Regions from separate parts of the Ferrimonas sp. SCSIO 43195 genome, predicted to be linked through region 2. Evidence: riboswitches for the same ligand, from Rfam matches in the RefSeq annotation. Region 2 holds a riboswitch; each other region holds the start of a gene.
The links. A riboswitch is a leader RNA that binds a small molecule or an ion and turns the genes downstream of it on or off. The one in region 2 is predicted to bind lysine.

Region 1 (4,192 bases), 220 kb from region 2:
AGTGGGAGGCAGTGTTATGCAAAGTCGATTCTGGCGCTAAACAAAGGACGTACTATGAAGATTCTGGTTCCGATCAAGCGGGTGGTCGATCCCTATGTGAAGGTGAGAGTCGCTGCTGATGAGTCAGCGGTGGAACTGGCCAACCTGAAGATGGCGATCAACCCCTTCTGCGAGATCGCCGTCGAGGAAGCGGTAAGGCTAAAGGAAAAAGGCCAGGCCGATGAGATTATTGCGGTATCAATCGGTCCTAAAGTGGCCCAGGAGCAATTGCGTACGGCCATGGCCTTGGGCGCCGATCGCGGGATTCTGGTGGAGCACGATGAAGAGTTGGCGCCCATCTCGATTGCCAAGGTGTTAAAAGCGGTTGTTGACAAGGAGCAACCCGATTTGGTGCTGTTTGGTAAGCAATCCATCGATGGCGACAACAACCAGACCGCGCAGATGACGGCGGCACTGGCAGGCATGGGGCAGGCAACCTTTGCCTCCAGCATTGAGGTCGAAGGCGATCAAGTCACTGTTGCCCGGGAGATCGATGGCGGCATTCAAACCCTGAGTGTCAAACTGCCTGCCGTTGTGTCTGCGGATCTGCGCCTGAATGAACCGCGCTATGCGTCGCTGCCGAATATTATGAAGGCCAAGCGCAAACCACTGGACACCGTTACAGTGGCGGATTTCGAGTTGCAGTTGAAATCCCACCAACAGGTAATAAAGGTAACGGCCCCGGCGGAACGCAGTGGCGGCATCATGGTGGGCTCGGTTGAAGAGCTGGTTGAGAAGCTGAAAAACGAAGCGAAGGTGGTCTAATGGCGATCCTCATTATTGCAGAGCTGGACAAACAGGGCCTGGGTGCCGAGTGTGCCAAAGTCGTGGGTGCGGCCACTCAACTGGGTCAGGAGATTCATGTATTGGTCGCCGGCAGCGGCGTGGCCGAGGCCGCCAATCAGGCGGCACAACTGGCTGGCGTCACCAAGGTGTTGCTGGCGGATCACGATGGGTATGCCCATCAGCTGGCAGAACCGGTCGCCGACCTGGTGCTGGAGCTGGCCGGTGGCTACAGCCACATCCTGACCGCAGCCAGTGCCAAGGGCAAAGACGTGCTGCCGCGGGCGGCGGCGTTGCTGGACGTGGCTCAGCACTCCGATGTTATTGCCATTGAGTCAGAAGACACCTTTGTGCGCCCGATTTATGCCGGTAATGCCCTGGCAACGGTACAAAGCCTGGATGCCATCAAGGTGCTGACCATTCGAACCAGCGCGTTCGATGCCGTTGCCACTCAGGCGGCGGCAGACATCGAGACGGTGTCCAGCGTCAAAGACAGCGGCCTCAGCCAGTTTGTCGGCGAAGAGCTGGTGCAGTCTGAGCGTCCTGAGCTTGGCGCCGCACGGGTGGTGATCTCCGGCGGCCGCGGTTTGGGCAGCGGCGAGAACTTTGCTTTGATCGAAGCCCTGGCCGACAAGCTCGGTGGAGCCATCGGTGCCTCTCGGGCGGCGGTGGATGCGGGCTACGTAGCCAACGATTTGCAGGTGGGACAAACCGGTAAAATTGTCGCCCCCGAGCTGTACATCGCGGTGGGCATCTCCGGTGCCATTCAACACCTGGCCGGCATGAAGGAGTCCAAGGTGATCGTGGCGATCAACAAGGACCCGGATGCGCCGATTTTCCAGGTGGCCGATTATGGACTGGAAGCGGATCTGTTTGACGCTGTCCCTAAGCTCACAGAACTGTTATAACTGTGATATAACTCACAATATGGCGGCATCTGCTGGTCAAGTGAGGGGCACTTGCAGTTAGAATGCCGCCTTCGCATCTTCGTATGCGAGTACCGATAAGGTAGAGGCGCATCGCCTATCAGTAAGCCGGTCGAGGTTGATACCCGACGACGCCGGCCCAAAGGAGTCGATGCCGAAGTGTGCCGGGCATCATCCCTGCGCGCTGGGGTTACTTCTAACAGGAGTAACACTGCCATAGTAAATTCCAACCGGATGTTGGGAAGATGATTTACTATGGAGCGCTACTGAATGGAAGGTGGATCTCTCGCTTTTTGCTAGTCCCCCGCGGCTTTGGCCGTGTCAGTTGCCTCCATCGCTAATAATGACGATAACATTACGATGGCTTTAATTAGTTACGCCGATTCGGCACTCTCCCTGCTGCCCCCCGTGGTGGCCATTGGCATGGCAATCGCCAGCCGAAAAGTTCTGCTGTCCCTGGGGTTAGGCATTGCCATTGGCATCCTGATGCTGGTGGATTTCTCTGTGGTTGATGGCGCTTCCGAGCTCGGTTCCCGTGCCGTCTCTCTGGTTTGGGATGACGGCGCCCTCAACAGCTGGAATCTCTACACGCTTGGTTTTCTGGTGTTACTGGGGGTGATGACTGCGCTGATTTCGGTCTCCGGGGCGACCCGTGCTTTTGCCGATTGGGCCCGTCACCGCATCCGCTGCGGCCGCGATGCCAAGTTGATGACCATGGCACTGGGGGTGGTGATCTTCATCGATGACTACTTCAACACTCTGGTGGTGGGCTCGGTGGCCAGGCCGGTGACCGATCACTATCAGGTGTCGCGGGAAAAGCTGGCCTACTGCATCGACTCCACCTCGGCGCCCATCTGCGTGATCTCACCGATCTCCTCCTGGGGCGCGTACATCATCGCCCTGATCGGGGGCTTGCTCACCACCCATGGCATGACCGACATCGGTTACCTGAGTGCCTTTATGCAGATGGTACCGATGAACTTCTATGCCATCTTTGCCTTTGCCCTGTTGCTGGCGGTGGTCTATTTCGGCCTGGATTTCGGCGCCATGGCGGACGCCGAGCAGCGAGCTCAGCGCGGTCAACTGTGGGACGAAGCCAAAGGGGTGCCTGCCGGTGAAGAGCTGGACCTGCCCGAGGCCAACAATGGCCGGGTCGCCGGCCTGGTGGCCCCCATCGGTTTCCTGATTGCGATAACGGTTTCTTTGATGCTGTTTTCCGGCAACCAGGTTTTGGCGGCGGACGACAAGGCGTTCTCCCTTATCGGTGCCTTTGAAAACACCGACGTCGCCTGGTCCCTGTTCTACTCTGGCCTGGCCGGGGTCGGCTTTACCCTGCTGTTCGGTTTGCGCCAGGGGGTGCCGGCGGCTTACATGAGTAAGGCGGTGATCAGTGGCGTCAAATCGATGCTACCGGCTATCTACATTCTACTGTTTGCCTGGACCATTGCCGGGGTGATCAGCGACATGAAGACCGGCGAATTCATGGCGACTCTGGCCCAGGGGAACCTGCCTGCCTGGGGATTGCCGGCGTTGCTGTTTTTGCTCAGTGGCTTTGCCGCCTTTGCCACCGGCACCAGTTGGGGCACCTTCGCCATCATGCTGCCCATTGCTGCCAACATGGCCGAAGCGGTGGATCTGGCACTGATGCTGCCGATGCTGTCTTCGGTACTGGCCGGTGCGGTGTTCGGCGATCACTGTTCGCCGATCTCCGACACCACCATCCTGTCCTCCACCGGTGCCGGATGCCACCACATTGATCATGTTACTACTCAGTTGCCCTATGCGGTGCTGACCGCACTGATCTCGCTGGCCGGTTACCTGGTACTGGGGATGACCGGGTCGGTCATGGCCGGGTTTGCCACCGCCACCCTGGGGCTGGTGCTGGTGATTCTGCTGCTGAAACGCCTGTGTCGGCGCTGAGGTTAATCCGCTAACACATCGGGCCCCACCAGGGGCCCGATTTGCGTTTGCCGCCGCCATTTTTTGCCCCACCACTCTGGTTCAGATCCGGGCTTTTCGGTAGACTTGCCTCAGCGATTACTGGGGGATCAATTTTGGCTCAACTCTACTTTTACTATTCGGCAATGAATGCCGGAAAATCCACTTCTCTGCTGCAATCGGCGTACAACTACCGCGAACGGGGCATGCAGGTTCTGGTGATGACCGCGGGCCTGGATGACCGTTACGGTCAGGGAAAAGTGACGTCGCGAATCGGGTTGTCGTCCGATGCCCTTATCTACCGCAAAGAGGATGATCTGATCCAGATGGTATTGCGGGAGAATGACGCTCAAGCGGTCAATTGTCTGCTGGTGGATGAGTGCCAGTTCCTGACCAAGAGTCAGGTGCGTCAATTGACCTACCTGGTGGACAAGATGGACATTCCCGTACTCTGTTACGGCTTACGCACCGATTTCCAGGGGGAGCTGTTTGAAGGTGCCCAATAC
Region 2 (4,192 bases):
TGCAGTGCAGTGACAAGCCTCTGTTATGCAGTGAAGCGCACAAGCTGAAAGGTGCGGCTGGCTCGGTGGGATTAAAACGGATTCAGATGTTGTCGCAACAGTTGCAGTGTGGTGATGAGCCACAATGGCAGGCTGAGCACGGTCAATGGTATCAGGAGATTGAGAGCCATCTTGAGGAAGACATTGCCAATTTGAAGGCATACCTCAGCGCTCGGGCCTGAGCCGAAGCCACAAAAAAAGCCGCATCAGCGGCTTTTTTTGTGGGCCGAACGTCTTACAGACCGTCCAGCTGACCACAGAAGCGGTAACCTTCGCCGTGAATGGTGGCGATGATTTCCGGAGTCTCCGGGTGGCTTTCGAAGTGCTTGCGGATGCGACGAATGGTTACGTCGACAGTCCGGTCATGAGGCTTCAGCTCACGGCCCGTCATCTTCATCAGCAAATCGGCACGGGACAAAATTTTACCCGGGTTCTCAACAAAGTGCAGCATCGCGCGGAACTCACTGCGAGGCAGCTTGAACGGTTCGCCACTTGGGCTAACCAGCGAACGGCTGTTGATCTCCAGAGACCATCCGTTAAACAGATAGTGCTCAACCTGAGGCTTCTCATCGGATTGCTTATTGGTGCTGACAATTCGATTCAACAGGTTACGGGCACGAATGGTCAGTTCACGAGGGTTGAATGGTTTGGTGATGTAATCATCCGCGCCAATTTCCAAGCCCAGGATCTTGTCCACTTCGTTGTCACGTCCGGTGAGGAACATGAGTGCAATGTTGTTGTTTTCGCGAAGTTCGCGGGCCAGCAACAGGCCATTTTTACCTGGCAGGTTGATGTCCATGATCACCAGGTTCACTTTGTGAGCCTTGAGAACATCGTGCATCTCGTCGCCATCAACGGCTTCAGAGACCAGGTACCCTTCAGCTTCAAAGATGCTTTTCAGGGTGTTTCGAGTGACGGCTTCGTCCTCGACGATAAGGATATGTGGATTTTGCATGATCAGCTACCTAAAGCGCTCGCCATTTCAAACCAACCGCCTGACTAGGGGCAGAGCCCCATAACCCAGACATAATGCCTATGCAAATTCCTTTTCGGCGTATGTAAGCCCGATGCGCTAGCATTGGGGGTGCCAGGACGAAGTAGGATTCGTACTGTTTCGTTAGAAGCCCTAAAAATACCGTAAAAAGGATTAAATGTTAGCCGCAAATGTTAACAGAATCCGATTTCTGTCGATTGGGTCACATTTTGTGAATTTCACGGGTGGTTTTTGTTTCAACCTGTAAGCTTCTCGCCGAAAGGTGTCTGTAATAATAGACGAATTTTACCCTGTTAACGGAATAACTGAGATTTATACCAACCCCTTACTTTTTTCTAGCCTGTGACCTGACATCGGCCTTGGCACTCCGGCCCCGATTGGTTCAGGCATCAGAAGCGTGGTTTTGGTACAGGATTCAGGTTCATCCCGATTTGCGGGGCGGTGGTTACTTGGGTCCATACTGATGGGCTATCTGTTCATAACCCGTACAGCTCGAAAAAAACTCAATGGTTTGACAACAAATCGACACTAAGGTTTAGTATTCGCACCCCTTATGCATCAGATTGGTCATTTTTTTTACTGACCGGTTGATTCTCGGGGCCAGAAGAGGAGCGCGACCCAGGCAGTTCCGGCGAGAGGATCGAACCTCAACGACCCGGAATCAGGGGGAGTTGCGCCGAGAGGAGGGATGCGTTCGATCGCCAGCTCCTCGGTCAATGGGGCTGAATCCCCATGGCTGTCACCTGACACTATGGTGGAGAGCTTCTGGTCGCTGACGCCCCGCGTGTTGTCGTACCAGACTCTTCGAACGCAATTGAAGGTTCGAAGTCATGAATAATCAAAACACATCTCTTACGGTCGCCAAGTTTGGCGGCACCTCCGTGGCCAACTTTGAGGCCATCAATCGCTGCGTCGACATCATTGAGGCGGACCCCAAGGTCAGGCTGGTGGTGGTCAGCGCCGCCGCCGGTGTCACCAACCGGTTGGTGGAGTTATCGGCAGGCCAGACTGATCTGGCGCGCCGCCAGGCGCTGCTGCACGACATCGCCGCCATTGAATACGCCATGTTGGACCGGCTTGAAAATCGCAGCCAGGTGGCGGCCGAACTGGATGCCCTGCTGGCGTTGATGGCCAGCCTCAGCGGTCGCATCGCCGCCGGTGACGGTGAGCCGGCGCTGGCGGATCAGTTGCTGTCGCTGGGGGAGCGCTGCTCGACCCTGTTGTTGACCGAATTGTTGAATCAGCGTGGCATTGCGGCGGTAAACTTCGATGCCTGCCAGGTGATGCGGACTGACGACCATTTTGGCCGGGCGTCGCCGCAATTGGCGCAGTTGGAAAGCCTGTGCGAACAGCACCTGTTGCCGCAGCTTGCCACTCAGGTGGTGGTGACCCAGGGCTTTATCGGTGCCGACCAACAGGGGCGGGTCACCACCCTGGGCCGGGGCGGATCCGACTACAGCGCGGCGCTGCTGGCGCAATCGTTGCGGGCGCGGGTGCTGGCGATCTGGACCGACGTCGATGGCATCTACAGCTGTGATCCGCGGGTGGTCGCCGACGCCCATCCCATTGCCGAGTTGAGCTTCAATGAGGCGGCGGAGATGGCCACCTTTGGTTCTAAAATCCTCCACCCGGCAACCATCCTGCCGGCGGTTCGCGGCGGCTGCCAGGTGTTCGTCGGCAGCACCTATGCGCCACAGAAAGGTGGCACCTGGATTCGATCTGAGTGCGGCTCGCAGCCGGTGTTTCGAGCATTGAGCCTGAGAAGGCGGCAGACGCTGTTGACCGCCCACAGCCTCAATATGTTGCACGCTCAGGGGTTCTTGGCCGAGCTGTTTGCGGTGCTGGCCCGTCATCGTATCTCGGTGGACTTGATCACCACCTCTGAGGTATCGGTGGCCTTGACGTTGGATCAAACCGGGTCCGATTCCAGCGGCCGGGCGTTGGTGTCGCAGGCGTTGCTGGACGAGTTGGCGCCGCTGTGCCGGGTCGAAGTGGAGCAGGATCTGGCGTTGGTGGCGGTGATTGGCAACCACATCGCCAAGACCTCAGGCATTGGCATTCGAGTGCTGGAAGCGATGCAAGACAGCAATGTGCGGATGTTCTGCCAGGGCGCCAGTGCCCACAACCTCTGCTTTCTGGTGGATGGCGATGAGGCGGAGAGTATTGTGCAGCGTCTGCATCGGCAGTTATTGACGGAATAAGGGAAGCGGAACCGCCACGACGGTTCACGGCAAAAGAAAGGGGAGCCATCAGGCTCCCCTTTTTCAGGTCAGGCGTGGGCCTTAGGCCGCCTTGCGGCGACGGGCGAAGGCCAGACCGGACAGGGCCAGAGCCAGGAAGCCCAGGCTACTGGAGTCGGAAGACCCACCGGTGCTCACTACAGGAGCGTCGGTGATGTTAACCGTCAACTGGGCGTTGTCGGTGGTCTCTTCAGCATCGCTGGCGGCGATGGCGAAGGTCAGCGCGCTGCCGGAGGCATCGGCTGGCAGGGTCATGGACAGCACCTGGCCGGTAACGGTGAACTCGACGTCGGTACCACCGGTCTGGGTGACGGTCCAGGTCAGGGTATCGCCATCGATGTCGGTAGCGAACTCGGACAGGGCCACGCTGAAGGCTGAGCCTTCTGCACCGCTGACGGTATTCGAGGCGGTAATGGTCGGCGCATCGTTAACGTTTTCGACGGTGATGGCTACTGACGCTTCGCCAGAAGCAGTATCACCATCCATCAGGCTGTAGCTGAAGCTGTCGGCACCGACAAAGTCGGCGTTCGGCGCGTAGCTGAAGCTGCCGTCTTCCTTCATGGTGACCGTGCCGTTCTCAGGCTGTTCAGTCACCGTCGCTTTAAGGTCAGAGGAGCTGGCCACCTGGAACTGGTGGATCGCTTCCTGAACCAGGCCACCGGCACTGGCGGTCAGATTCAGTACCTTAGTGCTGCTGATGCTGTCGTTGTCGGTCACGCTGAAGTCAACGCTGCTGTCTTCGTCGACAGTAATGGCGTCGTCCATCGCCGCATCCGGGTCGGTGACCATCAGGTCAAAGGCGAAGTCAACGGAACCGGCAGGGTTGCCGAATACTTCAATCAGGTCACCGGCGGCGACGGCGTCACCAGTACCGTTGTGGTACAGGGTTACGCCCTTGGAGCCGGAGATGTCCTCGATA
Region 3 (4,192 bases), 400 kb from region 2:
GCGTTGTACAGACTGGGACGCAACAGATCGTTCATGGCCGCATCGACAATGGCGAAGTCCCGGTCTTCCCCCTGTTTCAGGTATTCCACCTTAGTCACCAGAATGCCGGCATTGGCCATGATCGCCCGTCCCGGCTCCAGAATCAGCTTCAGCTTTCGCTGTCCCAGAGTGGGCAACAACGCTTGCACGTATTCGGTGGGCAACGGCGGGGTCTCCTGACCGTAGCTGACACCCAAACCACCGCCCAGATCCAGGTGTGCCAGCTCAATCCCCTCCTCAGCCAGGGTGTCCATGAGCGCCAACAGCCGCTCCAACGCCTCCACAAACGGCCGCGACTCGGTTAACTGAGAGCCGATATGGCAATCCATGCCCAGCACCTGAATGTGGTCCATGGCCGCCGCCCGCCGATACACCGGTAACGCCTGGCTGGTAGGAATGCCAAACTTATTCTGCTTCAGTCCAGTGGAGATGTAGGGGTGACTGTTGGCATCGATGTCCGGGTTGATGCGCAGCGACACCGGCGCCACCAGGCCGAGTCGAGCCGCCACCTGCTGCAGCCGCTCCAGTTCAGGTTCCGACTCCAGATTAAAGCAGTGAATGCCGGCCTTGAGGGCATACTCCATCTCCGCCTCGGTCTTGCCAACACCGGAAAACACCACCTTGGTGGCATCGCCACCGGCGGCGATGACCCGCGCCAGCTCACCACCAGAGACGATGTCAAAACCGCTGCCCAGCCTCGCCATCAGGTTTAAAATGGCCAGGTTGCTGTTGGCCTTGACCGCATAGCAGATCAAATGGTCCCGTCCGGCCATGGCATCGGTAAAAGCCTGCCAGTGGCGCTCAATGGTGGCTCGGGAATACAGGTACAGCGGCGTACCATAAGCTTCGGCAGCCTCAGTGACCGAAACCCGCTCTGCCATCAATTGGCCATTGTCGACGTTAAAATAATCCATAACCCTCTCTCTGCGTTATTCGGCCAGACTGCGTAGCCCGGCCCCTCTCCATGCGTGGTTTCAGGCCAGCGCCACCTGGCCTCGATCAGCGGCCCGCCGCTTAAGCAGCACCACCGTCACCACCAACAAGGTGGCAGACACCAACAACCCGGCCAGAACTGACCCGGTGACTCCCAGAGTCAGATACCCCAGTACCGAAATGATCGCCGCCATCACCGCGTACGGCAACTGGGTGGCCACGTGGTCGATGTGGTGGCAGCCGGATCCGGTGGATGACAGGATGGTGGTATCTGAAATCGGGGAACAGTGATCGCCAAACACGCCACCAGCCAGCACCGAGGCCATCGCCGGCAGCATCAACGACGGTTCCAGCACCGCCGCCAGGTTGGCGGCGATGGGCAGCATGATGGCAAAGGTGCCATAGCTGGTGCCGGTGGAAAACGCCGCCAGCGCCGACAGAATGAAAATCAGTGCCGGCACCATGGCCACGGGCAATGCCCCATCCGCCAGGCTGGCCAGGTAGTGGCCGGTCTGCAGGTCCGAGATCACCCCGGCGATGGTCCAGGCCATCAGCAGGATGTACACCGCCGGCGCCATGGAGCGAACCCCTTTCGCCATCGCCTGCAGCAACACCGACACAGGCACGCCCTGGGCGATCATCGCCAGGCTGGTGATCACCACGGTAATGGTGCCGGCGGTGAACATCGACCAGGAGCCGGCGGCATTTTCCAGCGCTCCGATCAGGGTAAAGTCCAGCCCCTGGGCCGCCAGCGCCATGTCACCGGACAACAACATCAGGCACACCACCAATGAGATCAACAATGCCAATGGCCCCATCAGGTTCATCACCCGGCCACGGCGAGCATCCGGTAGCCCCAGGTCTTCCCCCGCCGGCATGCCCTTGGCCGGATCCCACAATTGCCCCTGGGCCGCGCGCCGTTCGGCCACCGCCATGGCGCCGAGATCCAGATTAAACCAGAGCACGCACAGTAATAGCAGCAGCGAAAACAGGGCATAGAAATTCATTGGAATCATCTGCACAAACACCGACAGGGCGCTGACGTCTCCCATGCCATGGGTCACCAGCAGTCCCGCCAGCAGCGACATGATGTAGGCGCCCCAGGTGGAGATGGGCGACACCACGCACACCGGAGCCGATGTGGAATCGATGCAATAGGCCAACTTTTCCCTGGAGATGCCGTACTGATCGGTCACCGGGCGGGCCACGTTGCCGACCAGCAGGGCATTGAAGTAGTCATCGATAAAGATAATGGCACCGAGAAACACCGTCATCAGTTTGGCATCCCGACCGTGGCGAATGCGCCCCCTGGCCCATTTGGCAAAGGCACGGGTGCCGCCGGAAACCGAGATCAAGGCCATCAGTATGCCCATGGTCAGCAGGAAGCCGATGGTGTACAGGTTCCAACTGCTGAAACTGCCGTCCTCCCATACCAGGGCCGTTGCCCGCCGGGCCACCTCTGACACCATGGTGGTTACCGAGAAGTCCGCCAACATCAGGATGCCGGTGAGAATGCCCAGTCCCAGTGACAACAGCACGCGTCGACTGATGATCGCCAGGCCAATGGCCACCACAGGAGGAACAATTGATAATGCCGATTCGGCGTAACTTACTAAAGCCATCGTTTTTTAATCTTATAGGTACGATGGAGGCTGCTGACGCGACGACAGGTCGCGGACGGGCCACAGGACGTGACTCGTCTTCCTTCAGTAGCGCTCCACAGTAAATTTAATCCCCAAACTCCTTTTGGGATTTACTATGGCAGTGCCGCACCTGTTGAATGCGGCCCCAGCAAAGCGGGATGACGCCCGTTTCACTTCGGCATCGACTCCTTTCAACCAGGGTCATCGGGGGTCACCCTCGACTGGTTTACTGATAGGCGATGCGCCTCTACGTGTTGTCCGGGAGGACAACCTGTTTATCTAAGCATGCAGAGTAACCAAGGCGACCGCGGGAATCCAGACAATTGTGATAAAAATCTCAACTTGGATTCAAAAGTCAGTCCAAAAGGCCAAAAAAACATCGTTGCTCGGATTGGCGCACCGCGTCGATGCCAACAACGGTTAAAATGCGCCCATAATCTGCCAAAACTGTGATCCCGCGCTTATCTCTTGGTGACGACGGCTCTATACTGTGCCCCCTCCAAAGATTGCTCGAGTGTCGTTTCATGCCAACCCGCTTTGCTTCGCTGTTCTCTCGTCCCACCGACTGGCTGTTCTGGCTGGTGGCGGCCCTGTGCCTGCTGCCTGCCATCAGTTCACCGCTGGCACTGATCTTTGGCGTGGTCATGGCCAGCCTGGGCTGGATTCCAGAAGGCCTGAAGACCGGTCCGTTGGCCAAGAAACTGCTGGCGGGGTCCATTGTGGCGCTGGGATTCGGTATCCACCTGGAGCAAGCCATCGCCGCCAGCAAAGCCGGACTGGGGATCATCGTGATTTCAATTTTCGGCACCCTGATTCTGGGGTGGCTGCTGACCCGAGCCCTGAAGCTGGAGCACAAAACCGGTTACCTGATCTCTGCCGGCACCGCCATCTGTGGCGGCAGCGCCATCGCAGCCGTCGCCCCGGCCATCAACGCCAAAGATCACCACACCTCCATCGCTCTGGGCACGGTGTTTGTCCTGAATTCGGTGGCCCTGTTCCTGTTTCCCGCCATTGGCCACCTGCTGAACATGAGCCAGGAACAGTTTGGGATCTGGAGTGCCATCGCCATTCATGACACCTCATCGGTGGTCGGTGCCGCCCAGGCGTACGGCGATCAGGCGTTAATGACCGCCACCACCCTGAAACTGGCTCGGGCGCTGTGGATCATTCCGGTGGCCTTTATCAGCGCCCTGTTGTTTCGCAGCAGCGAGCGACGCATTGCGGTGCCGGGATTCATTGTGCTGTATTGCGTGGCCATCGCCATCGCCTACCTGCTGCCTCAGGGCGCGCCGCTGTATGAACTGACGTTTCAAACCGGCAAGCGGGTGCTGGTGCTGTGTCTGTTCCTGATCGGCTGCGGCATCTCTGCCAAACGGCTGAAAGAGGCCGGGCCCAAGCCTCTGCTGTTGGGGATTGGCCTGTGGCTGACCATCAGCTCACTGTCCCTCATCTACCTGTTGAATCGCTGAGGTTGCGGGGCGGCACAACAGCAGCCCCAGCACCAGCACAAAAGCCACCAGCTCCAGGGTGGCCCTGACGCCACCTTCGGTGGTCAGCGCCACCAGCACCATCAGCGG

Region 1: another riboswitch for lysine. It lies ahead of J8Z22_RS17350 (Na+/H+ antiporter NhaC family protein); the one in region 2 lies ahead of lysC (lysine-sensitive aspartokinase 3).
Region 3: another riboswitch for lysine. It lies ahead of J8Z22_RS16595 (Na+/H+ antiporter NhaC family protein); the one in region 2 lies ahead of lysC (lysine-sensitive aspartokinase 3).

Annotation. Positions count from the first base shown of each region.
Region 1 is NZ_CP072679.1:3,760,069-3,764,260, reverse strand. It holds gene J8Z22_RS17360 (electron transfer flavoprotein subunit beta/FixA family protein) at 55-804, shown strand; gene J8Z22_RS17355 (FAD-binding protein) at 804-1,730, shown strand; lysine riboswitch at 1,824-2,022, shown strand; gene J8Z22_RS17350 (Na+/H+ antiporter NhaC family protein) at 2,109-3,668, shown strand; gene J8Z22_RS17345 (thymidine kinase) at 3,803-4,192, shown strand, end outside.
Region 2 is NZ_CP072679.1:3,981,628-3,985,819, reverse strand. It holds gene J8Z22_RS18365 (Hpt domain-containing protein) at 1-221, shown strand, start outside; gene arcA (two-component system response regulator ArcA) at 275-994, opposite strand; lysine riboswitch at 1,630-1,806, shown strand; gene lysC (lysine-sensitive aspartokinase 3) at 1,864-3,234, shown strand; gene J8Z22_RS22165 (S8 family serine peptidase) at 3,316-4,192, opposite strand, start outside.
Region 3 is NZ_CP072679.1:3,585,533-3,589,724, forward strand. It holds gene lysA (diaminopimelate decarboxylase) at 1-953, opposite strand, end outside; gene J8Z22_RS16595 (Na+/H+ antiporter NhaC family protein) at 1,014-2,594, opposite strand; lysine riboswitch at 2,675-2,873, opposite strand; gene J8Z22_RS16600 (YeiH family protein) at 3,140-4,084, shown strand; gene J8Z22_RS16605 (hypothetical protein) at 4,052-4,192, opposite strand, start outside.